4 regions of the Streptomyces sp. NPDC014676 genome follow, and region 4 is predicted to be linked to each of the others. Evidence: riboswitches for the same ligand, from Rfam matches in the RefSeq annotation. Region 4 holds a riboswitch; each other region holds the start of a gene.
The links. Region 4 has a riboswitch for cobalamin ahead of ACF1DX_RS03455 (prenyltransferase/squalene oxidase repeat-containing protein). Riboswitches for the same ligand answer to the same signal wherever they lie in the genome.
Positions count from the first base shown of each region.

Region 1: another riboswitch for cobalamin. It lies ahead of ACF1DX_RS09270 ((2Fe-2S) ferredoxin domain-containing protein); the one in region 4 lies ahead of ACF1DX_RS03455 (prenyltransferase/squalene oxidase repeat-containing protein).
Region 2: another riboswitch for cobalamin. It lies ahead of ACF1DX_RS05200 (ribonucleoside-diphosphate reductase subunit alpha); the one in region 4 lies ahead of ACF1DX_RS03455 (prenyltransferase/squalene oxidase repeat-containing protein).
Region 3: another riboswitch for cobalamin. It lies ahead of ACF1DX_RS11025 (energy-coupling factor ABC transporter permease); the one in region 4 lies ahead of ACF1DX_RS03455 (prenyltransferase/squalene oxidase repeat-containing protein).

Region 1 covers NZ_JBIBZI010000003.1:114,927-122,458, reverse strand. Annotated here, with positions in the region: gene ACF1DX_RS09290 (LacI family DNA-binding transcriptional regulator) at 1-713, shown strand, start outside; partial or broken gene ACF1DX_RS09285 (xylosidase) at 967-1,232, opposite strand; gene ACF1DX_RS09280 (glycoside hydrolase family 27 protein) at 1,576-3,222, shown strand; cobalamin riboswitch at 3,386-3,507, opposite strand; gene ACF1DX_RS09275 (ferric reductase-like transmembrane domain-containing protein) at 3,694-4,674, shown strand; cobalamin riboswitch at 4,729-4,856, shown strand; gene ACF1DX_RS09270 ((2Fe-2S) ferredoxin domain-containing protein) at 4,919-5,323, shown strand; gene ACF1DX_RS09265 (hypothetical protein) at 5,742-6,215, opposite strand; gene ACF1DX_RS09260 (DUF4158 domain-containing protein) at 6,150-6,557, shown strand; gene ACF1DX_RS09255 (Rrf2 family transcriptional regulator) at 6,458-6,901, opposite strand; gene ACF1DX_RS09250 (nuclear transport factor 2 family protein) at 7,063-7,532, shown strand, end outside.
Region 2 covers NZ_JBIBZI010000002.1:174,796-182,327, forward strand. Annotated here, with positions in the region: gene nagB (glucosamine-6-phosphate deaminase) at 1-121, shown strand, start outside; gene ACF1DX_RS05180 (GntR family transcriptional regulator) at 279-1,043, shown strand; gene ACF1DX_RS05185 (DUF3311 domain-containing protein) at 1,250-1,516, shown strand; gene mctP (monocarboxylate uptake permease MctP) at 1,513-3,141, shown strand; gene ACF1DX_RS05195 (GNAT family N-acetyltransferase) at 3,219-3,725, shown strand; cobalamin riboswitch at 3,748-3,909, shown strand; gene ACF1DX_RS05200 (ribonucleoside-diphosphate reductase subunit alpha) at 4,032-6,392, shown strand; gene ACF1DX_RS05205 (ribonucleotide-diphosphate reductase subunit beta) at 6,392-7,405, shown strand; gene ACF1DX_RS05210 (hypothetical protein) at 7,430-7,532, opposite strand, start outside.
Region 3 covers NZ_JBIBZI010000003.1:522,099-529,630, reverse strand. Annotated here, with positions in the region: gene ACF1DX_RS11045 (DNA repair ATPase) at 1-1,113, shown strand, start outside; gene ACF1DX_RS11040 (energy-coupling factor ABC transporter ATP-binding protein) at 1,115-1,978, opposite strand; gene cbiQ (cobalt ECF transporter T component CbiQ) at 1,975-2,724, opposite strand; gene ACF1DX_RS11030 (energy-coupling factor ABC transporter substrate-binding protein) at 2,731-3,123, opposite strand; gene ACF1DX_RS11025 (energy-coupling factor ABC transporter permease) at 3,120-3,839, opposite strand; cobalamin riboswitch at 3,869-4,052, opposite strand; gene ACF1DX_RS11020 (ABC transporter substrate-binding protein) at 4,255-5,844, shown strand; gene ACF1DX_RS11015 (ABC transporter permease) at 5,865-6,833, shown strand; gene ACF1DX_RS11010 (ABC transporter permease) at 6,884-7,532, shown strand, end outside.
Region 4 covers NZ_JBIBZI010000001.1:746,555-754,086, reverse strand. Annotated here, with positions in the region: gene ACF1DX_RS03465 (glycosyltransferase) at 1-1,267, opposite strand, end outside; gene ACF1DX_RS03460 (TetR family transcriptional regulator) at 1,474-2,169, shown strand; cobalamin riboswitch at 2,265-2,402, shown strand; gene ACF1DX_RS03455 (prenyltransferase/squalene oxidase repeat-containing protein) at 2,515-3,726, shown strand; gene ACF1DX_RS03450 (SCO2322 family protein) at 3,723-4,364, shown strand; gene ACF1DX_RS03445 (energy-coupling factor transporter transmembrane component T) at 4,411-5,604, shown strand; gene ACF1DX_RS03440 (ABC transporter ATP-binding protein) at 5,601-7,259, shown strand; gene ACF1DX_RS03435 (ECF transporter S component) at 7,256-7,532, shown strand, end outside.

The sequences.
Region 1 (7,532 bases), on a different contig from region 4:
CGGATCTGCATCTGATGCTGTGCCTGGCCGCTTCCGACCGGGGCCGCAAGCGGGTCGAGGAGCTCCTGCGGTCCAGGGGCGCGGACGGTGTGATGCTGATGGCGCTGCGCGAGGGCGATCCGCTGACCCGGATGGCCGACGAGGCGCAGATGCCCGTCGTGTTCGGCGGGCGCCCGGTCGGTCCGGCTCCCCGGTGGTACGTGGACGTGGACAACGTCGGCGGAGCGCGCGAGGCGACCGAGCATCTGGTCTCACTCGGCCGGAGGCGCGTGGCCGTGATCTGCGGGCGTCTGGACACCGAGGCCGGGCGCGCCCGGTACCGCGGCTACCGGGACGCCATGCTGGGCGCCGGTCTCGATCCGTTCCCGCCGCTGGAGGGGGACTTCACCGAGCGCAGCGGAGCCGCCGCCATGGCCGCGCTGCTGGCGGAACACCCCGGCGTGGACGGAGTGTTCGCCGCCAACGACAACATGGCGGCGGGAGCGCTGCGCACCGTGCGGGAGGCCGGCCGACGGGTCCCCGCCGACGTCGCCGTGGTCGGCTTCGACGACCTGACGGCCGCCCAGATCGCCGATCCGCCGCTCACCACCGTCCATCAGCCCATAGAGGCTCTCGGACGGGAGATGGCGCGCATGCTCGTCGCGCTCGTCAACGGGCAGGACCCCACCCCGTTGGTCCTCCCCACCCGCTTGGCCGTCCGGGCCAGCGCCTGACTCCTCACTGTCCGGGAGGGGCGGGCCCCGGTCCGAACGGGTTGCTCCCGGACGCGGCGCGGGGCGTCCAAGGAGCCGGCCGGGGTGGTCGGGGTCCAGCGGCGGAAGCAGCGACTGCCGTCCGGTCCGATGGCTCGGGTGCTGGTTGCGGCCTGCCCCTTCTTCCGCCGATGCCGGTCGCGGTGCCGGGTTCATCGGGACGGTCGTGGCCGGCACGCTCAGGACGGATGCCCGGCGAAGACCGAGCTGTTTCAGCGGGCTCCCCGTTCACCAGGTCGTACGACCGCAGAACGGGCGCGCCCGGCGAGTAGTGCATGGTCGAGGCCGAGGCGTAGGAGGTGTCGCCGACGCGAATGATGTCGATGCCCGCGAAATCCTGCCAGATCACCGGGTTCGTGTACTGCGCCGCGGTCGCGAGGGCGGGCCCAGGAGGGAGGAGGGCGCCGACGGCCAGGCCGCGGTGGCGGCCGCGAGCGTGCGGCGACGGGTGAAAAATTGATGGGGCCATGACAGATTTATGGAGGTACTCACCTCGGGTTCATCGATCGGAGCGACTCCGCCGCATTCGGAATATCGAACATGGTGCGACGTGTCGAGCATTCTGGATGACAGGAGGTCGACGTACCCGTCAACCCTTCTCGCGCGAGTCGTGCGCCGCTTCGAAATGTTCGAAGCGGCTGATGTGGAGTCGGTATGCCTCGTCCCTGCTCCCTTGCTGATCACGCGACACATCCTGCTCCTCGAGGAGGTGTTGACACGGCCGGTCGCCTCTCTAGTATCCGTGGAACACCTGACGTTTCCGAACGGCAATCGAAATTTCGAACCTTCTCCTCTCCCCCTCTTCCCTGCCGAAGGAGTCCCGGTGCCCAGACGATCAGGCGGACGACTGTTCCGCTTCCTCGCGGCCGCCGCGCTGACGGTGACCGCGTCCGTGACGGCCTCGGCGCAGTCCACCGCCACGGCCGCGCCGGGCAGTCCGGCGCTCACCCCACCACTGGGGTGGAACAGCTGGAACAGCTTCGGGTGCGGGATCACCGAGGCCCAGGTCCGCCAGGCCGCCGACGCGATGGTGTCCTCGGGCATGCGGGACGCCGGCTACCGGTACGTGGTGGTCGACGACTGCTGGTTCGACCCGCAGCGTGACGCGCAGGGCAACCTGCGGGCCAACCCGGCGAAGTTCCCGAGCGGGATGAAGGCCCTCGGGGACTACATCCACGGCAAGGGCCTGAAGTTCGGCATCTACCAGGTGCCGGGCGAGCGCACCTGCGCGCAGACCGTGGGCACTTACCCGGGCGCCACGGGCAGCAGGGGCCACGAGGTCCAGGACGCCGCCACGTTCGCCACGTGGGGGGTCGACTACCTCAAGTACGACTGGTGTTCCTCGAGCGGCACGCGTGACGAGCAGGTCGCGCGGTTCACGCTGATGCGTGATGCCCTGCGCGCCACCGGTAGGCCGATCGTCTACAGCATCAACCCCAACAGCTTCCACGCCATCACGGGGTCCACGTACGACTGGGGCGAGGTCGCCGACCTGTGGCGGACGACCGAGGACCTGCTCGACATCTGGCAGAACGGCAACACCAACAGCTACCCGATGGGCGTCGGCAACGTCCTGGACGTCAACGCGCCGCTGGCCGCACAGTCCGGCCCGGGACACTGGAACGACCCCGACATGCTGGTCGTCGGCCGCCCCGGCCTGTCGCTGACCGAGTCCCGCTCCCACTTCGCCCTGTGGGCGCTGATGAGTGCCCCGCTGATGGCCGGCAACGACATCCGCACGATGTCCGCCGACGTCAGCGCGATCCTGCGCAACCCGCGCCTGCTGGCGGTGAACCAGGACTCCCGGGGCGCGGGCGGACGCAGGGTGCGCGACGACGGTGACATCGAGGTGTTCGCCAAGCCCCTGGCGGACGGTTCGGTCGCGGTGGGGCTGTTCAACCGGGGCCAGAGCGCGGCGACGGTCACCACGACGGCCGCCCAGATCGGCCTGGGCGGAGGACCGTTCACCCTCACCGACCTGTGGAACGGCGGCACGTCGAGCACGTCCGGGCAGATCTCGGCGAGCGTCCCCGCGCACGGCGTCGTCGCGTACCGGGTGAGCGGCGGCAGCCCGACGGCCGCCACCACCTCACGCCTGCGGGGCAACGCCTCCGGCCGCTGCGTGGACGTGGACAACGCCTCCACGACCGCCGGCGCCGCGACTCTGCTGTGGGACTGCCACACCGCCGCCAACCAGCTGTGGACCACATGGGCGGGCGGCGAGATCCGCGTCTACGGCGACAAGTGCCTGGACGCCTACAACCAGGGCACCACCAACGGCACCCGTGTCATCACCTGGCCCTGCAACGGCCAGGACAACCAGAAGTGGACCGTCGGCTCCGACGGCTCGATCCGCAACGTCCGCTCCGGACTGTGCCTCGACGCCAACGGGGCCGGCACCGCCAACGGGACCCCGCTGGTGCTGTGGACCTGCAACGGCCAGGCCAACCAGAAGTGGACCCGCGCGTGAGTGACACGGCACCGGGGCATGGCCGGAGCGACAACACCCCGGCCGCGGCCTTCCGCACGGCTGCCGCATCCGCCGGCCCGGCCGCCCCCGGCTCTGGGGGAAACAGCTGGGACGCGTGAAGCCTCCTGGAGTCCGCGCTCCGTGGGACGGGCCCACGACGGACCAGTGTCCTGACTCCCGGATCGACGTTCCCCACGCCTTCCCGCGCACAGCGCAGTGGTATGTCGGAGAGGCGCTCCCCGGTCACAGTGGCGGGACCGTGCCGGATGCGCACCGGCTTCCTGTCTCCCGAGCCGACGGCAGAAGGTCGTGCGGACCCGGCCGCACGCAACGCGTTGGAGGCACGCTCGACGGCGTGCACGGCCAGTCTGGCCGGATACCGCCTCGGGCATCACCACCCCCTCGGCCAGACTTGTTGTCTCACGCCACATGCGCACCGCTGCCGCGGTGCCCGTGCCCGGGAGGCCCCTGATGACGTCGGACGTGAGGCCGGACGAAGACGGGGCAGCGGCCCCGCCCGGACGGCGACGGCCTTCCGGTGACCGCGTCGCGCTGCGCGGCGACCTGCGGTCCGCCCTGCCCGACGCCGGCGCGGCGGTGGTGGTCACGGTGCTCGTGTTCGCGTTCCTGTGGGCGCGCATGGAGTCGGGTGCTTCGGACACCGTCGCGGTCATGCCGTTCATGGACGATCCCGGCACCTACTGGATGTACCTGCTCAGCCAGGCGTTCGGCTGGTCGGGGCTGCTGTGGGCGTGGGGCACGGTCATGCTCGGTCTGCTGCTGTCGGGACCGCGCCCCGCCCGGTTGCCGGTCTCCCGGCAGGTACTGGAGCGCTGGCACCGCACCACGAGCCTGACGACCATGGCGCTGATGTTCGCCCACGCGCTGATGTTCGCGGCGGAACTCGTGCGCTACGAGACGAAGGTGGACTGGGCCGAGCGGCTGTGGGTGGCCTTCGCGGACACCTTCGTGCCGGGCTGGTACGACTCCGGCACCGGCCAGGTCGCCATCCCGATCGGCCAGGGCGCCCTGTACCTGGCGATTCCGCTGGGGCTGCTGTTCTACGTCCGGCACCGCATCGGGACGAACACCTGGCGGCGGCTGCACCGTTTCGTGATCGTCGTGTACGTGCTGAGCGTGTGGCACACGCTGCTGTACGGAACCAGCGTCTGGTACGGGGAGTGGCCGCGCACCGTCCTGTGGCTGCTGCAACTCCCGGTCGCCGTACTGCTGTTGCTCCGTCTGCTGAGACCTGCCCGGCGGGCCGAACGGCTGGGCTCCCCCGGCGGGGGCGCGGCCCGGCCGGGGTGGTGGGTGCGGGTGGCGGGACGGGGCGCCGTCGCGGCCGTCGTCGTCGGGCTGGTCGTCGTGGTGGTGTCCGGCCGCGACGGCGGACGGGACCGCCCGACCCATCCGCCCGCGACGGCCCCCCACGCCCAGGAGACGGACTGACGGCCGGCACGGCGTCCCGGGATGGGATGATGGCCGGCGACAGGGCGACGGCGGAACGAGGAAGACGGTGCGAATCCGGCGCGGTCCCGCCACTGTGATCGGCGAGCGAGTCCCGTACGAGCCACTGCCCGGCAGCGGGTGGGAAGGCCGGGACGAGCATCGCCCCGAGAGCCAGGAGACTCACGCGGTCGCCTCCTCGACGGACCACCGGGGCGGATCTCCCCGGAGAGAGGAACGGCACCGCATGCCCGCAACGCCGACCGGACGGACGACGGACGACGCGAGGACCGAGGCGGCGGCCGGCCCCGTACCGTGCCGCGTCGTCGTGTGCCGCGACTGCTGCTGCGGCAGCCCCAAAGTGACCGGAGTCGACCACGCGGCCCAGACGGCACGTCTGCGCGCTCAGGTGCCGGTGCGGGTGTCCGCCTGCCTCGACGTCTGCGAACACGCCAACGTCATCGTCGTCCAGCCCTCCGCGCAGGGCAGGGCCGCAGGTGCCCGGCCCGTCTGGCTCGGACTGGTCAACGACCCGGACGCGACCGAGGACATCGCCGCCTGGGCACGCGCCGGCGGGCCGGGCGTCGCACCCCGGCCGGACATCCTCGACCTGTACACCATCACGCCGCCACGACGGCGCCCGGCCTCCTGACCGCACGGACGGAGAGGCCGAAGCCGCTGCCTCTGCCGCCGCCCGCCGAACGGCTCGAAGCGCGGTGACCGCGGGCCGGCCGGTGACGTACGCCGCCGATCCCGGCGATCGTCGACGACAGCCCGAACGACGAGGCCAGCGAGGGGCCGTTCCGCATACGCGTTCGACTCGTCATGCGGTTTGTCTTCCAGCGCTGCCCTCGGGGACGCTGCATTTGCGATCGCAGCCATGACGGACGACATTCCGAGCGGCTGGACACCGAGGCGTCCTTTGCGGCCCTTTGTGGAGTTGGCCCATCGAATACTCCTTCGGCTGAAGTAGTACGCGCCGGCTCAACCGCGGCGGCGACTGCGGGCCAACGCCGCCCTGCACCGCATCGTCTTCACCGGGCGCGCCCCGACCCGCGCACCCAGGCGTACTACGAACGCCGCGCCCAGGAGGGCAAGAAGCGGGCATCTTCGGGGATGCGTTCGTCGACGTCTTCAAGTCGCCCTTCGTCCGCGCCGAGGACCCGCACGACGCGTTCACCGGCGAGAACGGCGGCGCCAGCGCCTTCGTCCACAAGTACCTCCCCGTCCGCCCCGCCTACCGCCTCCACCGCGCCGGATCCATGCTGCGCCGGCAGGGCTGCGACGCCCTCGCCGACCTGTACGCCGAAGCCGCCGAAGAACTGACCCAGCGGATCGCCCTCGTCGGAATCGGCGGCCTGACGGGATGGCGCGGAGCCGCGGTCGAGCCGGGCGGGGGACGTTACTACGGGGAACCGAGTTCGACGCACTTCGGACTCCCCGTCGTTCGGGTCGTCGGGGGCAGTCCGCTGGGGGGTGTGACCTCGATCGAGCGGACCGCGTATCCGCGGTTCAAGCGGCTGATCACCGCGCATGAGCTGCATCTGTTCTTCTCGCCGACTCCTGACGAGCTGGAGTGGGCGGCCGGGGCGACGGACGGGGATGAGTATCTGCTGGCCTTGTTGCTGATGCTGAAGTCGTATCAGCGCATGGGGTGTTTTTCGGCGCTGGAGGACGTGCCGGAGCAGGTGGTGGAGTTCGTGCGGCGGCACACGCTCACGTCACTCCGCCCCGGTGGGCAGAACCCACGCCGAACCCCACGGTTCGCACGGGGTCGCCCAGCTGATCAGAGAGGCTGGCGAGGTGCCGCGAGTACGTCCCGGAGTACGGTCTCGAGCGTGACGCGGGCCAGTTCGTGTCTCAGGGTCTCCTCGATGTCCTGGTAGATGCCCCGCATTGCCGGCTGGATGCCGTGACCCACCACGCATCCCTGGTCCGGGGTGGTGCGGTGCATCGCGAACAGCGGGCCGGGTTCCACTGCCTCGTACACGTCGAGCAGGGTGATCGACTCCAGCTCGCGTGCCAGCGACCAGCCCGCGCCCGCGCCCCGCCGGGACTCCACGAGGCCGGCCCCGCGCAGTTCGCCGAGCAGTCGTCTGATCACCACGGGGTTGGTGTTCGCGCTGGTCGCGATCTGCTCGGAGGTGGCGACCTCGTGGCCCTGGCGCTGGTAGAGACCGATCCAGGCCAGCGCGTGGGCGGCGATGGTCAGCCTGCTGTTGGCGCTCATGATCCCTCCTCCGGTCGCAACGCTCCATGTTACGACAGTGCAGTCGCAACAGTGAAGGTTGCGACAATCCGCCGTAACAACTATTGTTACGACAGCCGGGAAGGGTCGATCAAAGACAAGCGCGGACCGTGAGCGTGTTGCGAACTCAAAGGAGAACAGGAATGGAAAGTAACGAAAAGACCATTCGCGAGGCTTACCGGCTCGCGGAAGGGGACGTTCTCGACGGTGACGGTTTCTTGGCCTTGTTCACCGAGGACGGGTCGTTCAACGACATGTCGACCTCGCAGAGTTTCCGCGGAGAGCAGATTCCTCAGGTGATCGCGGGCCTCGCCCGCTCCTTCCCCGATGTACACCGTGAGCTGCTCGAGGTACATGCGTTCGGTGATGTCGTCGCCGTCGAGTTGCGAATCCAGGGCACGCATCTCGGAGGGTTTCCGACTCCGGTCGGCGAGATCCCACCGACCGGGAACCGGATCGACGTGCCGGCGGCGGACCTCTGGTACCTCCGTGACGGAAAGATCGAAAGGTTCAATTGCTACAACTTGATGAGCGTGTGGCTTGATCAAATGGGGGTCCACCCTGACTTCAAGTCCGCAGTCGAAGCCACCGAGACAGCAGCCACGACGGCGTA
Region 2 (7,532 bases), on a different contig from region 4:
CGCGCTCCAGTTGCACCCGCACGCCACGGTGGTCGTCGACGAGGCCGCCGCCGCCAAGCTGAAGCTCGCCGACTACTTCCGGCACACCTACGCCAACAAGCCGGAGTGGCAGGGGATCTGACCGCCCCTCGTGGTCTGGACCAGCCCCCGCCCCAGGGGTATACAAAGGGGATCACGGAGCGGGCGGGGCACACCCCCGCCCCGAGCCGTGCCACGATGTCAGCCGCGGCCGATGGGGATGTCGGTCGTTTCGGCACCCGGAGCCGGGAAGGCAGAGCATGAGCACCGACGTCAGCAGTACGGAGAACGAGGGTGGGCCCACGGTCCGTACCGCGCGTGTGCCTAAGTACTACCGGCTGAAGAAGCACCTGCTCGACATGACCGAGACGGCGCCTCCCGGCACTCCGGTCCCGCCCGAGCGCACCCTGGCGGCGGAGTTCGACACCTCGCGCACCACCGTGCGCCAGGCGCTCTCGGAACTGGTCGTCGAGGGGCGCCTGGAACGCATCCAGGGCAAGGGGACCTTCGTCGCCAAGCCCAAGGTCTCCCAGGCGCTCCAGCTCACGTCGTACACCGAGGACATGCGTGCCCAGGGCCTGGAGCCCACCTCGCAACTGCTGGACCTCGGCTACATCACCGCCGACGACCGGCTCGCCGGGCTGCTCGACATCACGGCCGGCGGGCGGGTGCTGCGCATCGAGCGGCTGCGCATGGCCAACGGTGAGCCGATGGCCATCGAGACCACCCACCTGAGCGCCAAGCGCTTCCCCGCGCTGCGCCGCAGCCTGACGAAGTACACCTCCCTCTACACCGCCCTCGCCGAGGTGTACGACGTCCATCTCGCGGAGGCCGAGGAGACCATCGAGACCTCCCTGGCCACCCCGCGCGAGGCCGGCCTGCTCGGCACCGACGTCGGCCTGCCGATGCTGATGCTGTCCCGGCACTCACGGGACCGCGACGGACAGCCGGTGGAGTGGGTGCGGTCGGTGTACCGGGGCGACCGGTACAAGTTCGTCGCGCGCCTGAAGCGCCCCCAGGACTGAGCCCGGACCGTCCCCGCGGCCGTGCTTTCGGCGGGGCCGCAAAACCCGGCGAAGCGGGCGGTCGGCAGGGTTTTCGTTGCTGTTTCCTCTCGGTTGAGCGGCGCCTGGGTACCGCTATGCGGACGAGGGGTTACGACCGTGCTACGCCCTGACCTACATTTCCGCGCATCAACGCCGGTGATCAGTGAGGGGACGGGAACCGTCTGATGTCACAAGCCCCAGAAACCGCAGGAGGGCCGGTGGTGACGCCCGTGCGCGTCGTCATCGCCCTCTGTCTCGTCGCACCGTTCGTGGCCATGCTGTGGGTCGGGTCCTACGCGAAGACCGACCCGACGTTCATCGGCATCCCGTTCTTCTACTGGTACCAGATGCTGTGGGTGCTGGTCTCCACCGCCCTGACGATGATCGCGTACAAGCTCTGGCAGCGTGACCAGCGCGCCCGCTCGGCCGCGAAGGGCGGTGCGTCGCAGTGAACGACGGCGTGAACGGCGTGGCACTCGCCGTCTTCATCTTCTTCTTCCTGCTGGTCACGGCCATGGGGTTCATGGCCGCGCGCTGGCGCAAGGCCGAGAACGAGCACAGCCTCGACGAGTGGGGCCTGGGCGGCCGGTCGTTCGGTACCTGGGTCACCTGGTTCCTGCTCGGCGGCGACCTGTACACCGCGTACACGTTCGTGGCCGTACCGGCGGCGATCTACGCGGCGGGCGCGGCCGGCTTCTTCGCGGTGCCGTACACGATCCTGGTGTACCCGCTGATCTTCACCTTCCTGCCCCGGCTGTGGTCGGTGTCGCACAAGCACGGCTACGTCACGACGTCCGACTTCGTGCGCGGCCGGTTCGGCTCGAAGGGACTGTCGCTGGCCGTCGCGGTCACCGGCATCCTGGCCACGATGCCGTACATCGCGCTCCAGCTGGTCGGCATCCAGGCCGTGCTGGACGTGATGGGCGTCGGCGGCGGCGAGGACACCAACTGGTTCGTCAAGGACCTGCCGCTGCTGATCGCCTTCGGTGTGCTGGCGGCGTACACGTACTCGTCGGGTCTGCGGGCCCCCGCGCTGATCGCGTTCGTCAAGGACACGCTGATCTACATCGTGATCGCGGTGGCGATCATCTACATCCCGATCAAGCTGGGCGGCTTCGACGAGATCTTCGCCAAGGCGAGCGAGGCGTACAGCCAGACCAACCCGGCCACGGGCGCGCCGCGCGGTGCGCTGGTGCCGGGCGAGGCGGGCCAGTGGACGTACGCCACGCTGGCGCTCGGCTCGGCGCTCGCGCTGTTCATGTACCCGCACTCGATCACGGCGACGCTCTCCTCGCGCAGCCGTGAGGTGATCCGCCGCAACACCACGATCCTGCCGTTGTACTCCCTGATGCTGGGCCTGCTGGCGCTGCTCGGCTTCATGGCGATCGCGGCCGGGGTCAAGGTCGGCAACGGCCAGCTGGCGATCCCGCAGCTGTTCGAGAACATGTTCCCGGACTGGTTCGCGGGCGTGGCCTTCGCGGCCATCGGCATCGGCGCGCTGGTGCCGGCGGCGATCATGTCGATCGCGGCGGCGAACCTCTTCACCCGCAACATCTACAAGGACTTCATCAAGCCGGACGCGACGCCGAAGCAGGAGACCCAGGTCTCCAAGATCGTGTCCCTGCTGGTGAAGGTGGGCGCGCTGGTCTTCGTCCTGACCATGGACAAGACGGTCGCGATCAACTTCCAGCTCCTCGGCGGCATCTGGATCCTGCAGACCTTCCCGGCGCTGGTGGGCGGCCTGTTCACCCGCTGGTTCCACCGCTGGGCGCTGATCGGCGGCTGGGCGGTCGGCATGATCTACGGCACGGTCGCCGCGTACGGGGTGGCCTCGCCGACGCAGAAGCACTTCGGCGGGTCGTCGGAGGAGATCCCGGGCATCGGGGAGATCGGCTACATCGGCCTCACCGCGTTCGTGCTCAACGTCCTGGTCACGGTCGTCCTGACCTTCGTCATGAGGGCGCTCAAGGCGCCCGAGGGCATCGACGAGACCAGGCCGCAGGACTACACGGCGGACGCGGGCGACCCCGGTGTCCAGGTGGAGCTCCCGCCGGCCACGGCGGGCAGCGCGCACTGACCCCCGGTGAGCCGGGACGACGGGCCGTCGGAGAAATCCGGCGGCCCGTCGTCGTACCCGTCCGGCACACTCCCCTCATGGACATCGTCATCCGGCCGGTGGAGCCCGGCGAGCACGCGGAGCTCGGTGAGATCACCGCGCAGGCCTATCTGCTGGACGGACTGCTCGACTTCGGGGAGAGCGACACGTACCTCGGTGAGCTGCGGAACGTGGGGAAGCGGGCGGCCGCCGCCGAGGTGCTGGTCGCCGTGGCGGACGGGACGGTGCTGGGCGGGGTGACCTTCGTGCCGGGCCCCGGCCCGATGGCCGACATAGCGGGGCCGGGCGAGGCGGAGATCCGGATGCTCGCGGTCGCCCGCGCGGTCCGGGGCAGGGGCGCCGGGGAGGCCCTGGTGCGGGCCTGCGTGGACCGGGCGCGGGCCACCGGGGGCTGCGTACGGGTCGTGCTGTCGACCCAGCGCACCATGCACGCCGCCCACCGCATCTACGAACGGCTCGGTTTCACCCGCACCCCGGAGCGCGACTGGGGCCCCCTTGCGGAGCGTCCGGACCTCACTCTCCTCACCTACGAGTTGACGCTCTGACACCTCCGCGACACAACATATGGGGTTGCCGACGACACCCGGCACAAGATGTATGCTCATGCTCGCTGTCGTCGCAGGGGAATCCGGTGTGAATCCGGAACTGTCCCGCAACGGTGTACCCATGCCCGCGTACGCGTGTGCCTGGGCGTCAGTCCGAGGACCTGCCGACAGCGCACCCGGCCGTCCGGTCCGGGTGCGTGGACGTCCGGGCCTCGCGGAATGGGCCGGTGGACGCGACGCCGCGTGCGCTCGTGTACTGCCCCCTGCGCTCTTCGAGGCCCCGTGCCGAGCGAGGGAGAGCCCCACGTGACCATCGCGCCAGCCGATCCGGCCTCAGTGATCGACGTGCCCGAGGAGAGCGGCGGCCCCGGTGCCGCGCTGCTGCGGACCCTGACCGAGCTGACCGCCGACCTGCCCGACGCCGACCCCGGCCGGGTCGCCGCCGCCGCGCTGCGCGGCCGGTCCGCCTCCGCCGACGAGGCGGAGCTGCGGGAGCTGGCCACCGAGGCGGCGGCCGGGCTGATCTCCGAGGACCCGGCCTACTCCCGGCTCGCCGCCCGGCTGCTGACCATCGGCATCCGCGCCGAGGCCGCCTCGCAGGGCGTCACCTCGTTCACCGGGTCCGTCGCGACCGGGCACCGCGAGGGTCTGATCGCCGACCGGACCGCCGCGTTCGTCCGCCTGCACGCGGACCGCCTGGACGCGCTGATCGACCCCGGGGCCGACGACCGCTTCGGCTACTTCGGCCTGCGCACCCTGCACAGCCGCTACCTGCTGCGGCACCCGGTCACCCGCAAGGTCGTCGAGACGCCCCAGCACTTCCTGCTGCGGGTCGCCGCCGGACTCGCCGAGGACGACAGCGCCCGCTCCGTGGACGAGGTCGCCGCGCTGTACGGGCTGATGAGCCGCCTGGACTACCTGCCCTCCTCCCCCACCCTGTTCAACTCCGGCACGCGGCACCCGCAGATGTCGTCCTGCTACCTCCTCGACTCCCCCAAGGACGAGCTGGACTCGATCTACGACCGCTACCACCAGGTCGCCCGCCTCTCCAAGCACGCCGGCGGCATCGGCCTGTCGTACTCCCGTATCCGCGCCCGGGGTTCGCTGATCCGCGGCACCAACGGGCACTCCAACGGCATCGTCCCGTTCCTGAAGACGCTCGACGCCTCGGTCGCCGCCGTGAACCAGGGCGGCCGGCGCAAGGGCGCGGCAGCCGTCTACCTGGAGACCTGGCACTTGGACATCGAGGAGTTCCTGGAGCTGCGCGACAACACCGGCGAGGACGCCCGCCGCACCCACAACCTGAACCTCGCGCACTGGGTGCCGGACGAGTTCATGCGCCGGGTGAACGCCGACGCGCCCTGGTCGCTGTTCTCCCCCGCGGACGTGCCCGAACTGGTCGACCTGTGGGGCGAGGAGTTCGACGCGGCGTACCGGGCCGCCGAGGCGAAGGGCCTGGCGAGGAAGACCCTCCCGGCCCGCGAGCTGTACGGCCGCATGATGCGCACCCTCGCGCAGACCGGCAACGGCTGGATGACCTTCAAGGACGCCGCCAACCGCACGGCGAACCAGACCGCCGAGCCGGGCCACGTCATCCACTCCTCGAACCTCTGCACGGAGATCCTGGAGGTCACCGACGACGGGGAGACGGCGGTCTGCAACCTGGGATCGGTCAACCTCGGCGCCTTCGTGGACCGGGGGGACATCGACTGGGAGCGCCTCGACGAGACGGTGCGCACCGCCGTGACGTTCCTCGACCGGGTCGTCGACATCAACTTCTACCCGACCGAGCAGGCGGGCCGCTCCAACGCCAAGTGGCGTCCCGTCGGTCTCGGCGCCATGGGCCTGCAGGACGTCTTCTTCAAGCTGCGGCTGCCCTTCGACTCCCCCGAGGCGAAGGCGCTGTCCACGAGGATCGCCGAGCGGATCATGCTCGCCGCGTACGAGACCTCCGCCGACCTGGCCGAGCGGGACGGCCCGCTCCCGGCCTGGGAGAAGACCCGTACCGCCCGGGGCGTGCTGCACCCCGACCACTACGACACCGACCTGACCTGGCCGGAGCGCTGGGTGGCGCTGCGGACGCGGATCGCCTCCGTCGGGATGCGCAACTCGCTGCTCCTGGCGATCGCGCCCACCGCCACCATCGCGTCGATCGCGGGCGTGTACGAGTGCATCGAGCCGCAGGTGTCCAACCTGTTCAAGCGCGAGACGCTGTCCGGGGAGTTCCTCCAGGTCAACTCGTACCTGGTGGACGATCTGAAGCGGCTCGGCGTGTGGGACGCCCGCACCCGTGAGGCGCTGCGCGAGGCCAACGGCTCCGTGCAGGACTTCGCGTGGATCCCCGAGGACGTGCGGCGGCTGTACCGCACGGCGTGGGAGATCCCGCAGCGCGGTCTGATCGACATGGCCGCCGCCCGCACCCCGTTCCTGGACCAGGCGCAGTCGCTCAACCTGTTCCTGGAGACGCCCACCATCGGCAAGCTCTCCTCGATGTACGCGTACGCCTGGAAGCAGGGCCTGAAGACCACGTACTACCTGCGCTCGCGCCCGGCGACCCGGATCGCCCGCGCGGCGGCCCGCACCACCGTCCCCGTCCCGCAGGCGGCCGACCCCGAGGCCGTCGCCTGCTCCCTGGAAAACCCCGAGTCCTGCGAGGCCTGCCAGTAATGACCAGCACCACGAAGAACCTGCTCGACCCGGGCTTCGAGCTGACGCTCCGCCCCATGCGTTACCCGGACTTCTACGAGCGCTACCGGGACGCCATCAAGAACACCTGGCACGTGGAGGAGGTCGACCTCCACTCGGACGTCGCCGACCTGGCGAAGCTCAGCCCCGAGGAGCAGCACCTGATCGGCCGGCTGGTCGCGTTCTTCGCGACGGGCGACTCGATCGTGGCGAACAACCTGGTGCTGACGCTCTACAAGCACATCAACTCCCCGGAGGCGCGGCTGTACCTGTCGCGGCAGCTCTTCGAGGAGGCGGTGCACGTCCAGTTCTACCTGACGCTGCTCGACACCTATCTGCCCGACCCGGACGACCGGGCGGCGGCCTTCGCGGCCGTGGAGAACATCCCGTCCATCCGGGAGAAGGCCGAGTTCTGCTTCAAGTGGATGGACTCGGTGGAGAAGCTTGACCGGCTGGAGACGCGGGCCGACCGCCGGCGCTTCCTGCTCAACCTGATCTGCTTCGCCGCGTGCATCGAGGGCCTGTTCTTCTACGGGGCGTTCGCCTACGTCTACTGGTTCCGCGGCCGGGGTCTGCTGCACGGGCTGGCGACCGGCACCAACTGGGTGTTCCGGGACGAGACGATGCACATGTCCTTCGCCTTCGACGTGGTCGACACCGTGCGCAAGGAGGAGCCGGAGCTGTTCGACGAGGAGCTGGGGCAGCAGGTCACCGACATGCTGCGCGAGGCGGTCGAGGCGGAGCTGCAGTTCGCGCGGGACCTGTGCGGGGACGGGCTGCCGGGCATGAACACCGAGTCGATGCGGCAGTACCTGGAGTGCGTCGCCGACCAGCGGCTGGTGCGGCTGGGCTTCGCGCCGGTGTACGGGTCGGAGAACCCGTTCTCCTTCATGGAGCTCCAGGGCGTCCAGGAGCTGACGAACTTCTTCGAGCGGCGCCCGTCCGCGTACCAGGTCGCCGTGGAGGGCACGGTCGACCTGGACGAGGACTTCTAGGGAGCCGGGCCTCCCGGTGCCGCCTCACGCCGCCCGTGCGGTGCGGTGGGGGGCGGCACCCCGCGCCGGGCGGGCGGCGGCCGGCCCGGTGCGGCGCTCGGCGGCGGCGCGGGCGGCCTCGGCCTGC
Region 3 (7,532 bases), on a different contig from region 4:
GGCTACGGCAAGACGACCCTCATGGAGTACGTCGCCGACCGCCTCGGTCTGGTGCTGGTGAAGGTCAGCGGCCCGGCCCTCGGCCACGCGGTCACCTCGCTCGACCCGGCCGAGGCGCCGAACGCCACCGCCCGCCGGGAGATCGAGAAGATCAACTTCGCGCTGGCGGCCGGCAACAACACCCTCCTGTACCTCGACGACATCCAGCACACGTCGCCCGAACTGCTCCAGAGGTTCATCCCGTTGTGCGACGCCACGCGCCGGATGGAGGGTGTGCGGGAGGGCGAGCCGCGCACCTACGACCTGCGCGGGAAGCGGTTCGCCGTCTGCATGGCCGGCAACCCCTACACCGAGTCCGGCGAGGCCTTCCGGGTCCCGGACATGCTGGCCAACCGCGCCGACGTGTGGAACCTCGGTGACGTCCTCACCGGCAAGGAGGACGTCTTCGCGCTCAGTTTCGTGGAGAACGCCCTCACCGCCAACCCGGTGCTCGCCCCGCTCGCCGGCCGCGACCGCGCCGACCTCGACCTGCTGATCCGCCTCGCCGGGAACGACCCCACCGCTCGCGCCGACCGCCTCACCCACCCCTACGCCCCCACCGAACTGGACCGCGTCCTGGCGGTGTTGCGCCACCTGCTCACCGCCCGCCGGACCGTCCTCGCCGTCAACGCGGCGTACATCGCCTCCGCCACCCGGTCCGACGACGCCCGCACCGAGCCGCCGTTCCGGCTCCAGGGTTCCTACCGCAACATGAACAAGATCGCCCAGCGGATCCAGCCCGTCATGAACGCCGCCGAACTGGCCGCCGTCATCGACGACCACTACACGGCCGAGGCCCAGACCCTCACCACGGGCGCCGAGTCGAACCTCCTGAAACTCGCCGAACTGCGCGGCACGCTCACCGCCGGACAGGCGGCCCGCTGGACCGAGGTGAAGGCCGCCCACGTCCGCACCCTGAGCCTGGGCGGCCCGGACGAGGACGCCCTGTCCCGCGCGGTCGCCGCCCTCGCCCTCCTCGGTGACCGGATCGCCGCCGTCGAGTCGGCCATCACCCGGGCGGCGGGCCCGCGCCGGCTTCCGCAGGGCACCGACGGGCCACCCGCGCCCCGGTGACTCACGGAGCGTGCGCGTCACCTTCGCCGGCGGACGCGGCCACCAGGGCCGCCAGTTCCTCCGGGGAACGGGGGCCGGCGGCCGAGCCGGTCACCAGTCCCCGCGCCCGCAGCAGCCGCCCGACCGCCACTCCCCACGGCAGCCGCAGTCCCGCCGCCGCGAGGAGGTCCGTGCGGGCCAGCATGTCGGCCGCCGGACCGGTGTGCGCGCCGGACGGGGTGAGCAGGGCCGCATCGTCGGCCCAGCGCAGGGCGAGGTCCACGTCGTGGGTGGCCATGACGACCGTCGTGCCGTTCTCGCGCAGGCCGTCGAGGGTGGCCAGCAGGCGTTCCTGGCCGTCCGGGTCGAGGCCCGCCGTCGGTTCGTCGAGGATCAGGACGCGGGGCCGCATGGCGACCGCGCCCGCGATCGCCGTCCGCTTGCGCTGCCCGTAGGACAGCAGGTGCGTGGGACGGTCGGCGAGGGCGGTGATGTCCAGCGCGGCGAGCGACTCCGCCACCCGGGCGCGCACCTCCGTGCCGGGCAGGCCGAGGTTGAGCGGCCCGAACGACACGTCCTGGCCGACCGACGCCGCGAACAACTGGTCGTCGGGGTCCTGCACCACCAGTTGCACGGTGGTGCGCAGCGCCGTCAGGCCTTTGCGGTCGTAGCGCACCGGCCGGCCCTCGACGGTCAACTCGCCCTCCTCGGGCCGAAGTCCACCGCTCAGCAGCCGCATCAGCGTCGTCTTGCCGCTGCCGTTGCGCCCCAGCAGCGCCAGCGCACGCCCCTCGTGCACCTCGAAGTCCAGGCCGTCGAGCACGGGCGGGCCGTCCTCGTACGCGAACGACGCGCCCCGCAGGGCCAGCAGTACGGACTCACTCACGGCAGTCGCCTTTCCAGTACGAGGGTGAGGGCGGCCAGCGCCGCGAGGAGCGCCACGCTCGCGACCGTGAACCGGACGGAGACGCGGGCCTCGGGCACCAGCACGCGCAGGGTGCCGTCGTAACCGCGTCCGGCGAGCCCCGTCTGCAGCCGCGCCGCCCGGTCGAAGGACCGGACGAACGCGGTCGCGCCCAGCCCGCCCAGCGAACGCCACGTCGCCGCCCGGGTGGTGTGCCCCAGCCGGGCCGCCTGCGCCTGGCTGACACGGCGCACCGAGTCCAGCAGCAGGAAGCTCATCCGGTACGTCACCAGCGCCACGTCCACGAGCGGGGCCGGTACCCCGGCCCGCACCAGACGCGGCAGCAGGTCCGACATGGGCGTGGTGAAGGCGAACAGCAGCACGCCCAGCGAGGCCGCCGACGTGCGCAGCAGCAACTCCCCGGCGCGCAGCGGCCCGTCCTCGGCCCAGGACACGAACCCGCCCGGCCCGCCCACCCGTACCAGCAGGGGCAGCGCCCCGGTGACGCAGAAGCCCAGCGGCACCCGGTACGCCCGCCACAGCCGCCGGCCCGGCACCCCCGCCGGGCCGAGCAGCACCACGAGCGCCGTCACCAGCACCAGGGCCGCGCCCGGCCACGGCGGCAGCGAGACGGCGAGCAGGGTGAGCCCCAGCCCCAGTACGGCCTTGTCCACGGGATGACGGCGGCGCCAGCGGCTGCTGTGCGCCGCCGCGTCGATCGGCAGCACGTGCCGTCAGACCCGTCGTCGTTCGGAGACGGCCCCGGCACCGGCGTCCGTGTCGGCCTCGGTGTCCGTGCCCGCCTCCGCCCGCAGCCGCTCCAGCGCCCGCGCCTCCCCCTGCCGCCGCCCGCGCCGCACCCCGAAGTAGTACGCGAGGACGCCCGCGCCGATCGCCGCCTGGAGGGCGAACAGCGCCGACTCGATCTCCCCGGACGGCGGTTCGTACAGCGGCGAGAACCACGGCTCGTAGTCCGGGTCGATCTCGGTGATCGCCGTCTCGGCCTCGGCGTCCGCGCCCGTGAACGGCTCCTCCTTGTGGTCGCCGAGCCCGAACACCAGCGGGATCACGGCGAGCGCGGCCACCAGCACCAGCAGCAGCGTGTTGATCCTCGCGTTGCGGCTCATCGGGCCACCGCCTCCGCCGAGTCGGACGGCTTCGCCGTCTTCCGCCCGGCCACCGACGCCACCAGCACCCCGAGCCGCGTCAGCTCCCCCTTGCTCGACTGCACCAGCATGCGCATCACCAGCACGGTCAGCAGCCCCTCGCTCACCGCGAGCGGGATCTGCGTCACGGCGAAGATGGAGCCGAACTTGCCCAGCGCGCCCCAGAATCCGCTCCCCGGGTCGGGGAAGGCGAGCGCGAGCTGCACGCTCGTCACGCAGTACGTCGACAGGTCGGCGACGAACGCGCCGAGGAACACCGCGACCATCAGCGGCACGTCGTACCGGCGCAGCAGCCGGTAGATCCCGTATCCGGCCCAGGGGCCGACGACGGCCATCGAGAAGACGTTGGCGCCCAGCGTGGTCAGTCCGCCGTGGGCCAGCAGCAGCGCCTGGAACAGCAGGGTGATGGTGCCCAGCACCGCCATGACCGGCGGCCGGAACAGGATCGCGCCGAGCCCCGTGCCGGTGGGGTGGGAGCAACTTCCGGTGACGGAAGGCAGTTTCAGCGCGGACAGGACGAACGTGAACGCTCCCGACGCGCCGAGCAGCAGCGTGCTCTCGGGATGTTCCCGTACCTCACGGATGAGCGACCGGGCTCCATGGACGACGAACGGCGCCGACGCGACGCCCCAGGCGACCGCGTGCACCGGTGGCAGAAACCCCTCGGCTATGTGCATGGCTCAGCAGACCCTCTCCAGCACCTCGTGGATGGTTGACGTGCCTTGGCCGGTCTCCTGGCTGACGGGTACCACCGCCCGTGCTCCGCCTTCCCGGGTCCCGAAGAACCCAGTGGCTGTCCGTGAGGACTGGAGCCGGACTTCCCGATCACAGTGGCGAGGGCCGCACCGGTATCGCACCGATTTCCCGTCACCAAGGCGTGGTGACAGTAGTGCCCGTTCCGGTCCGGTGACAAGCGGCCACCAGGGGCGCGCGGACGGCGCCCGGCGGCTCGCACCCCGGCGCACACCTGCGCACTTGACACGAGCGGCGCCGTCCGTCGGGGCGGGGGAGTGGGGGGCCGTCGTCCTGGGCAGTACCTTGCTGCAATTAATATGCAACAACGGTTTTCAGGCAACAGGAGTGTGAGGTTCGATGACGACCCGACGAATACGGGGCGCCGCCGCCGCGGTCGCGATGGCCGGTGCGGTCGCCGCCTGCTCGGCGCCGGGCGACGGCGGCGCGGACGGCGGGGCGTCCGCCGAATCCGTCGTGATCGGGGTCCCGTCCGAACCGGACACCCTCAGCCCGCTGCTCGGCTACGGCAAGGACGGCAACTCCAAGATCTTCGACGGACTCCTCGCCCGCGACGCCGACATGAGGCTGAAGCCGGCCCTGGCCAAGGCGCTCCCCGAGGTCACCGACGGCGGCCGCACCTACACCTACACCCTGCGCGACGGCGTGAAGTTCAGCGACGGCGAGCCGCTGACCGCCGACGACGTGGTCTTCACGTACGACACCGTGCTGGACGAGAAGACCAACAACACCGCCAAGAGCGAACTGGACGCCGTCAAGGACGTCCGGGCCGAGGGCGACGACAAGGTCGTCTTCACCCTCGCCTACCCCTACGCGGCCTTCGCCGCCCGCACCGTACTGCCCGTCGTCCCCGAGCACGTCGCGGGCGGACAGGATCCCAACACCGGCCCGTTCAACACCAAGCCGGTCGGCACCGGACCGTACGTCCTCACCGGCTGGAGCAAGGGCGAGAAACTCACCTTCAAGGCCAATCCGGACTACTGGGGCGGCGCCCCGAAGGTGAAAAAGCTCACCATGGCGATCATCGCCGACGACGACGTCCGCGCCACCCGGCTGCGCTCCGGCGACCTCGACGGCGCGGCCCTGCCGCCCAACCTCGCCGCCACCTTCAAGGACGACGACGGCAGGAAGACGTACCGGGCGACGTCGTACGACTTCCGCGCCGTCACCCTCCCCACCGGCAACCCCGTCGCCGGCGACACCGCGATCCGCCGCGCCCTGGACCTCGCCGTGGACCGCGAGACCATGGTCGACAAGATCCTCGACGGCGCCGGCCGCCCCGCCTACGGTCCGCTGCCCGTCGACGACCCCTGGTTCGCCGAGGACGTCGAACGCCCCCAGGACCTCGGCAAGGCCAAGAGCATCCTCGACGAGGCCGGCTGGAAGACCGGAAAGGACGGCATCCGCGCCAAGGACGGCCGCCCCGCCCGCTTCACCCTCTCCTACCCCTCCGGCGACAAGGTCCGCCAGGACCACGCCCTCGCCTACGCCTCCGACGCCAAGAAGGCCGGCATCGACGTCAAGGTGGAGAGCGCCACCTGGGAGGTCATCGAACCCCGGATGAAGCACGACGCCGTCCTCGCCGGCTTCGGCAGCACCGGCGACCCCGACTTCGGCCTCTACACGCTCCTGCACTCCTCCCTCGCCGGCGACGGCTTCAACAACATGGCCCTGTACGACAACCCGGCCGTCGACGAGGCCCTCGACACCGGCCGCCGCGGCCAGGACCCGAAGGACCGCGAGGCCGCCTACGACACCCTCCAGCGCGAACTGGTGAAGAACCCCGGCTACACCTTCCTCACCCACATCGACCACATGTACGTCCTCGCCGACCGCTGGAAGGACCTCACCACCCAGACCGAACCCCACGAGCACGGCTTCGCCAGCGGCCCCTGGTGGAACGTCGAGGACTGGCAGCCCGCCGCATGACCGCACTCCCCTGGGGAGAGATGGCCCGGCTCACGGCACGGCGGGCCCTGTTCGCCGTGCCGGTGCTGCTGGTCGTCACCTTCGGCGTGTTCGCCGTCGCCGCCGCCTCCCCCTTCGACCCCGTCAAGGCGTACGCCGGCACCGCCGCGCTCGGTGCCGACCAGGAGACCCTGGACCGGCTGCGGGAGAACCTCGGCGTGGACCGGCCGTTCACCGCCCGCTGGTGGGACTGGCTGACCTCCGCGGTCGGCGGCGACCTCGGCCGGTCCACCGTGATGCGCCAGCCCGTCGCCGAGGTCATCGGTGAACGCCTGGTCTGGTCGGCCCTGCTGTGCGCCGTCGCGTTCGCCGTCGCCGTCCTGCTCGGCACCGTGCTCGGCGTCCTCGCCGCCCGCCGCCCCGGCTCGCTCCTCGACCGTGCGGTCACCTCCCTCGCGTACGCCCTGGAGGCCGCCCCGGTCTTCTGGACCGCCCTGCTCGCCGTCTGGCTGTTCGCCCTGAAGCTGGACGTCCTCCCGGCCGGCGGCCTCACCGACACCGGCAGCGACCAGGTCACCTTCGGTCAGGTCACGAGCCACCTGATCCTGCCCGCCGGCGTCCTCGCCGTCTCCCAGCTGCCCTGGTTCACCCTCTACGTCCGTCAGGGCGTCGGCGACGCCCTCGCCGAGGACCCCGTGCGCGGCGCCCGCGCCCGCGGCCTGAGCGAACGCACCGTCCTGCTCGGCCACGCCCTGCGCTCCGGACTGCTGCCCGTGCTCACCCTGATCGGCTCCCGCGTCCCCGAACTCATCACCGGCGCCCTGCTGGTGGAGACCGTGTTCAGCTGGCCGGGCATCGCCGCGGCCACCGTCGAGGCGGCCACCTCCGTGGACTTCCCGCTCCTTGCCGCGCTGACCACCCTCGCCACCGCCGCCGTCCTCGCCGGAAACCTCCTCGCCGACCTGCTCTACGGACTGATCGACCCGAGGGTGAAGCTGAATGAGATGTGACCCCCATGGACGCGACCCCCATGGACGTGACTCCCACGGAGGCAACTCCCATGGCTGCTGACACCACCACCGTGACCAAACCGGTGTGGCGCGCACACGGCACCGCCCGCCGCTCCACCCACACCCTGCGGCTGTACGTCTCCGCCGGACTCGTCGCCGTGACCGTCCTCGCGGTGCTCCTCGTCCCCCCGCTGGTCCGGCTCGACCAGCAGGTGGTCGACCTCGCCGCCAAACTCCTGCCGCCGTCCTGGTCCCACCCCTTCGGCACCGACGACGTGGGCCGCGACCTGCTGCTGCGCTGTGTCTACGGGCTCAGGGTGTCGTTGCTGGTGGGCGTGGTGGCCGCGCTCGCCGCCACCGTGATCGGCACCGCCGTCGGCGCCACCGCCGGCGCGCTCGGCGGCTGGGCCGACCGCGCGGTCATGCGCCTGGTCGACACCTTCTCCTCCGTACCGCACCTGCTGCTCGGCGTCTTCATCGTCGCCATGTTCCGGCCGGGCGTCTGGCCGGTGGTGATCTCCGTCGGCCTCACCCACTGGCTGTCCACCGCCCGGATCGTCCGCGCCGAGGTCCTCTCGCTGCGCTCCCGCCCCTACATCGACGCGGCCGTCTCCGGCGGCGCCTCCCGGTGGCGGGTCGTCGTCCGGCACCTGCTGCCCGGCGTGCTGCCCCAGGCCGGCCTCGCCGCCGTCCTCATGG
Region 4 (7,532 bases):
CCGCACGCGCCCAGGTGAAGTGCCGCAACACCCGCTCCCGTCCGGCCGCCCCGAGCCGGGCGCGCAGTTCCGGGTCGCCGAGCAGCCGGGTCAGCGCGGCGGCCAGCGCCCCCGCGTCGCCGGGCGGTACGGCGAGACACGTCTCCCCGTCACGGCCGGCCACCTCGGGAATCGCCCCGCCGGTGGTGGCGACCAGCGGGGTGCCCGTGGCCATGGCCTCGGCGGCCGGCAGCGAGAACCCCTCGTACAGCGACGGCACGCACGCGACCTGCGCCGACCGCACCAGGTCGACGAGTTCGGCGTCCGAGATGCCCTTGACGAACTCGACGGCGCCTTCGAGGCCGTACCGCTCCATCGCCTGCGCGACGGGCCCCTCCACGGGCCGCTTGCCGACCACGACGAGGTGGGCGTCGGGCTGCTCGGCCCGCACCTTCGCCAGCGCCTCGACGAGGAAGACCAGCCCCTTCAGCGGCACGTCCGCGCTGGAGGTGGTCACGATCCGGCCCGGTACGACCGGCACCGACGGATCGGGCGCGAACAGGTCGGTGTCGGCGCCGATGTGGACGACGTGGACCCTGTCCCGCCGTACACCGAGATCGTCGACGATCTCCTGGCGGGAGCTTCCGGAGACGGTGAGCACGGACGGCAGGCGGCGCGCCACCCTCTTCTGCATGCGCGTGAAGGCGTACCAGCGGCGCACCGAGTAGCGCCGCTGCCAGTTCTCGGCGGCGTCCAGCTCGAGGCGCCGGTCGACGGTGATGGGGTGGTGGATGGTGGTCACCAGGGGGGCGCCGAGGTCGCCGAGCAGGCCGTAGCCGAGGGTCTGGTTGTCGTGGACGACGTCGAAGTCGCCGCGCCGGGCGCGCAGATGGCGGCGGGCGCGCAGGGAGAACGTCAGCGGCTCGGGGAAGCCGCCGGTCCACATCGTGCCGACCTCGAGCGCGTCGATCCAGTCCCGGTACTCGTCGCGCTTCGGGGTGCGGAAGGGGTCCGGCTGGCGGTAGAGGTCGAGGCTGGGCAGTTCGGTGAGGACGGGTCCGTCGCAGGCCTCGTCGTGGATCTCGTCGAGGACCGGGTACGGCTGGGCGCCGATGACCTCGACGCGGTGCCCGAGGCGGGCGAGTTCGCGGGAGAGGTGGCGTACGTAGACGCCCTGCCCGCCGCAGAACGGGTTCCCCTTGTAGGTGAGGAGTGCGATGCGGAGCGGTCGCAAGCCGTCGGATGCGGGCCCCCGCGAGGACCCGGCCTGACTGGCCTCAGCGGTCACTCTGGGCCCCCTTCTCCCTGCACTGTCCCGCGAGATTACGACGGGACGCTGATCTAGAACAAGTTTCAGAGTTGATCGTTCGGAGGATCTGAATCTACCGGCAGGTAGGGGCACCGGGAGCGGTGGATCAGGTGATTCACGCCACGACGGACGGCATGCCATGCTGTCTGATCATCCACCCTCACCGACTGTCACGGACGGGACCCATGCCTACGGAAGCCAACAGGGACAAGGCGGCCAGGGCAGCCACGGCGGACAAGGCGGGCAAGGCGGCGGCGACGGAAGCCGGCACCGCACGGCCCGCCCCGGCCTCACCGCTCACCGAGCGCCAGGAGGCGCGTCGGCGCCGCATCCTGCGGGCGTGCGCGCAACTGGCCGGCCGGGGCGGATTCGACGCGGTGCAGATGCGTGAGGTCGCGGAGTCCTCCCAGGTGGCGCTCGGGACGCTGTACCGCTACTTCCCGTCCAAGATCCACCTCCTGGTCGCCACCATGCAGGACCAGCTGGAGACCCTGCACGGCACGCTGCGGAAGAAGCCGCCGGCCGGCGAGACCCCGGCCGAGCGGGTCGCGGAGACCCTGATGCGGGCCTTCCGTGCGCTCCAGCGGGAGCCGCACCTGGCCGACGCGATGGTGCGCGCCCTGACGTTCGCGGACCGCAGTGTGAGTCCGGAGGTCGACCAGGTCTCCCGGCAGACCACGATGATCATCCTGGACGCCATGGAGCTCACCGATCCCACGCCCGAGCAGCTCTCGGCCGTCCGGGTCATCGAGCACACCTGGCACTCGGCCCTGATCACCTGGCTCTCGGGCCGCGCCTCCATCTCCCAGGTCAAGACAGACATAGAGACGGTGTGCCACCTGATGGACCTGACGGCCCCGGAGGCGGCGGACGCCCGCTGAGCCGTCGTGGCCACTCCCCTTCCCGCGGGGGTGCGGGTGCGGTGTGCGTCCCACGGTTGACGTGACCCCGCTCACCGAAGCCACCCCTGGCCCCTTCCCTACGGGCGGGTAGAGTGTCGGCGTCGTCATCACACCGTACGGGGGGAAGCCGGTGCAATTCCGGCGCTGACCCGCAACCGTAAGCCGCCCCGAGGCGGTGAGCCGGACTTCCCCGCACGGTTCATGACCGGCTCACGTGCCCGGCGGACCCGCCGGCGCACCGGCACCGTCGAGGTATACGGAGCCGAGCCGCCGGGGTGTCCCGCGCTGCCCGGCTCCCCGCAGGGAAGAAGGCACCCGCCGATCATGAATGTTCGCCGCAGCGCAGCGGTCCTGGCCGCCGTCGCCGTGATCGGCGCCGCCACCCCGGCCGCCGCCGACACCACCCCGTCTCCGTCCCAGGCGCTCCCCTCCGCCCTGTACGGCGACGGCGACCCGCAGTACGACGGCGTCTGGCGCCAGTCGCTCGCCCTGCTCGCCCAGCACACGGTGGGCGTCGAGCCGCCGAAGGCGGCCGTCGACTGGCTCACCGGCCAGCAGTGCGCCGACGGCTCCTTCGCCCCGTACCGCGCCGACACCGCCACGGCGTGCGACGCGAAGACGATGGTCGACACCAACCAGACCGCCGCCGCCGTCCAGGCCCTCGCCGCGCTCGGCGGCCACGACGACGTCACCGAGAAGGCCGTCGGCTGGCTGAAGTCCGTACAGAACAAGGACGGCGGCTGGGGCTACACGGCGGGCGGCGCCAGCGACACCAACTCCACCTCCGTCGTCGTCGGCGCGCTCGCGGCCGCCGGTGAGAAGCCGGCCGAGGTGAAGAAGGACGGCAAGTCCCCCTACGACGCCCTGCTGACGCTGGCGCTGCCCTGCGAGGGCGACGGCGCGGGTGCCTTCGCCTTCCAGCCGGACAAGAAGGGTGAGCTGGTCGCCAACGCGGACGCGACGGCGGCGGGGGTCATCGGCTCGCTCGGCGCGGGCCTGGCCGCCGGGCCCGGCAAGGGCGGTTCCGGGGAAGCGGCGTGCGAGAAGGCCGGCGACCCGGAGCAGGCCGCCGCCAACGGTGCCGCCTACCTCACCGACGCCCTCGCCGAGAACGGCCACCTCACCTCCGCCCTCGCCGGTGCCGAGGACCAGCCCGACTACGGCAACACCGCCGACGCCGTGGTCGCGCTCGCCGCGCAGGGTGCCGGCGAGCAGGCCGCGAAGTCCCTGACCTGGCTGGAGAAGAACGCCGCCGGCTGGGCGGCCCAGAGCGGCCCCGCCGCCTACGCCCAGCTCATCTTCGCCGCCCACGCGACCGGCGCCGACCCGCGCGACTTCGGCGGCACGGACCTGGTGAAGCGGCTGGGCGCGACGGGCCCGGCCGCCGAGAAGACCCTGAAGGCCAAGGCGGACGAGAAGAAGGAGAAGGAGGAGTCCGACTCCGGCCTCGGTGTCTGGTGGTTCGTCGGCGTCTGCCTGGTCGCCGGCATCGGCATCGGCTTCCTGATCAGCGGCCGCAGGAAGCGGCAGCCGTGATCCGCCGGGCCACCGTCCTGTTCCTGGCCGCGCTCCTGCCCCTGCTGGCGGGAGCGGGCCAGGCGGGGGCCGCCGGCTACCGCTACTGGTCGTTCTGGGAGCAGGACGGCACGGCATGGACGTACGCCACCCAGGGCCCGTCCCTCGCCCGTCCCTCCGACGGCGACGTCCACGGCTTCCGCTTCTCCGTCAGCGAGGACTCCGCCGACGCGACGAAGCCGCGCGGCACCGCCGGCTTCGACACCATCTGCGCGAAGACCCCGGCGGCCGACGGCAGGAAACGCGTGGCCCTGGTCATCGACTTCGGCACCCCCGCCGACGCCCCGTCCGGCGAGACCCCGCCGGCCGGCCGCACGGCCTGCGCCCAGGTCCCCGAGGACGCCACCACGGCCGAGGCCCTGGCCTCGGTGGCCGAACCCCTCCGCTACGACACCAACGCACTGCTGTGCGCGATAGCGGGCTACCCGGAGAAGGGCTGCGGAGAACAGGTCTCGGCGGAGAAGACCCCCGCTCCCGCCGAGGAGAAGCCCGAGCCGGACGACTCGGGCGGCCCGTCGATCGGCCTGATGGCCGGAATCGCCGTGGTGGCCCTCCTCGGAGCAGCGGCCATCTGGCAGGCCCGCCGCCGTGCGTCGTAACTGCGGGCAGTCGTACGCAGCTGCGGGCAGTCGTGCCGCTGGAGCGATGGGGGTCCCCCCGCTCGAGCGAAGCCGGGAGTGGGGGAGGGTGGGCGCAGCTGCACCCCGCAAGCGCGGGCAAGCAGAACCCACCCCCGCCCCCCACCAACACCGCCCCCGACTCCACCCCGGCGCCTGGTGGCTCTGGTCCCTCTCTCTCGGCACCGCCGCCACCCGTACCACCAACCCCCTCCTCCTCACCCTCCTCATCACCGTCTCCGCCTACGTCGTGGCGACCCGCCGCCCCCACACCCCCTGGTCCCGCTCCTACGGCGCCTTCCTCAAACTCGCCCTCGCCGTCGTCCTCATCCGCCTCGCCTTCGCCATGATCCTCGGCTCCCCCATCCCCGGCACCCACACACTCGTCCACCTCCCCGAAGTCCCCCTCCCCCACTGGGCCCAGGGCATCCGTCTCGGCGGCAAGGTCACCGCCGAAGCCCTCACCTTCGCCCTGTACGACGCCCTCCGCCTGGCCACCCTCCTCATCTGCGTGGGCGCCGCGAACGCCCTCGCCAACCCCTCCCGCCTCCTCAAGTCCCTCCCCGGCGCCCTGTACGAACTCGGCGTGGCCGTCGTCGTCGCCCTCACCTTCGCGCCCCACCTCATCGCCGACGTCCGGCGGCTGCGCGCCGCCCGCCGGCTGCGGGGCCGGCCCGACAACGGCATCCGCGGCCTGCTCCAGGTCGGACTACCGGTCCTGGAGGGCGCGTTGGAGCGTTCGGTCGCCCTCGCCGCCGCGATGGACGCCCGCGGATACGGCCGTACCGCCCGGGTACCTCCCGCCGTCCGCCGTACCACCGCCGCCCTCACCCTCGGCGGTCTGCTCGGCGTCTGCGCCGGAACGTACGGGCTGCTCACCGCCGAGGGCGGCACCTACGGCCTGCCCGTCCTCCTCGCCGGTGTCGCCGCCGCCCTCGCGGGCCTGTGGCTCGGCGGCCGGCGCACCCTGCGCACCCGCTACCGCCCGGACCCCTGGGGTACCAGGGCCTGGCTGGTCACGGCGTCCGGAGTCGCCGTAGCGGCCCTCCTGGCCCTCGCCGCCTCCCGCGACCCGGCGGCCCTGCACCCCGGCGTGGTCCCGCTCGTCGCGCCCACGCTGCCCCTGTGGCCGGCGGCGGCCGTCCTGATCGGCCTGCTCCCCGCCTTCATCACCCCCGCCCCCGAGGCGGCCACGGACACCCGCAAGGAGCCGACGACGTGATCCGCTTCGAGAACGTGTCGGTGACGTACGACGGAGCGGCCGAACCCGCCGTCCACGGCGTCGACTTCGAGGTCCCCGAGGGCGAACTGGTCCTCCTCGTCGGCCCGTCCGGCGCCGGCAAGTCGACGGTGCTTGGCGCGGTGAGCGGCCTGGTCCCGCACTTCACCGGCGGCACCCTGCACGGCAGGGTCACGGTCGCCGGCCGTGACACCCGTACCCACAAGCCGCGCGAACTCGCCGACGTCGTGGGGACGGTGGGCCAGGACCCGCTCTCCCACTTCGTGACGGACACGGTGGAGGACGAACTCGCCTACGGCATGGAGTCGCTGGGCCTCCCTCCGGCCGTGATGCGCCGCAGGGTGGAGGAGACCCTGGACCTCCTCGGTCTCGCCGGCCTCCGCGACCGCCCCATCGCCACCCTCTCCGGCGGCCAGCGGCAGCGCGTGGCGATCGGCTCGGTCCTCACCCCGCACCCCCGGGTCCTGGTCCTCGACGAGCCGACCTCCGCACTCGACCCGGCCGCGGCCGAGGAGGTCCTCGCGGTCCTCCAGCGCCTGGTCCACGACCTCGGCACCACCGTCCTCATGGCCGAGCACCGCCTGGAACGCGTCATCCAGTACGCCGACCAGGTGGCCCTGCTGCCGGGCCCCGGCGAGCGGCCGTGGCTCGGCACCCCGCCGGAGGTGATGGCGGTCTCCCCCGTCCACCCCCCGGTGGTCGGCCTGGGCCGCCTCGCCGGCTGGTCCCCCCTCCCCCTGACGGTCCGCGACGCCCGGCGCAGGGCGGGCCCGTTGCGCGACCGCCTCGCCGACAGGCGACCGCCCGCCCAGGAACCCGCGCCGAAGCCCACACCCGCCCCCAGGCGCCTGTTCCCGCGCAGGAAGCCCGGCACCCCGGGCCCCGCCCCCGTGGCCGAGGTCCGCTCCCTCGCGGTCCGCCGCGACCGTGTCCAGGCTCTGCGCGGGGTCGACCTGACCGTCGCCCCCGGCGAGACGATCGCCCTCATGGGCCGCAACGGCGCCGGGAAGTCGACGCTGCTCAGCGCGCTCGTGGGCCTGGTCGCCCCCTCCTCGGGCTCGGTCCGCACCGGCGACGCGGTCCCCCACCGCACCCGCCCCCGCGACCTGGTCCGCCGCGTCGCCCTGGTCCCGCAGGAACCCCGCGACCTCCTGTACGCCGACACGGTCGCGGCGGAGTGCGCGGCCGCCGACGAGGACGCGGGCGCCGAGCCGGGCACCTGCCGCGCCCTGCTGACCGAGCTGCTCCCCTCGGTGGCCGACGACACCCACCCCCGCGACCTGTCCGAGGGCCAGCGCCTGACCCTCGCCCTGGCGGTCGTCCTGACCGCGCGCCCGCCCCTGCTCCTCCTCGACGAGCCGACCCGCGGCCTGGACTACGCGGCGAAGGCCCGCCTGGTGACGATCCTGCGCGGACTGGCCGCCGAGGGTCACGCGATCGTCATGGCCACGCACGACGTGGAACTGGCGGCGGAACTCGCCCACCGGGTGGTCCTGCTCGCGGAGGGCGAGGTGATCGCGGACGGCCCGGCGGCGGAGGTGGTCGTGACGTCCCCGTCCTTCGCCCCGCAGGTGGCGAAGATCCTCGCCCCGCAGCACTGGCTCACGGTCTCCCAGGTCCGGGAGGCGCTGCGATGACCGCCGCCGGAAGCACGCCCACCCAGCGCCAGACCCGGGCCGTCCGCCTGGGCCCCCGCTCCTGGGCGGCCCTCGCCCTGGTGAGTGCGGTGGGCGTGGCGGGCGTCGGCTGGCCCTTCCTCGCCCCGCCCGACTCCTCCGTGAACGCCCACGCCCAGGACGCGCCGTGGCTCTTCGCGGGCCTCCTCGTCCTGCTGGTGGCGGTCGTGGCGGCGACGATCTCGGAATCGGGCCTGGGCCCGAAGTCGGTGGCGATGCTCGGCGTCCTCGCGG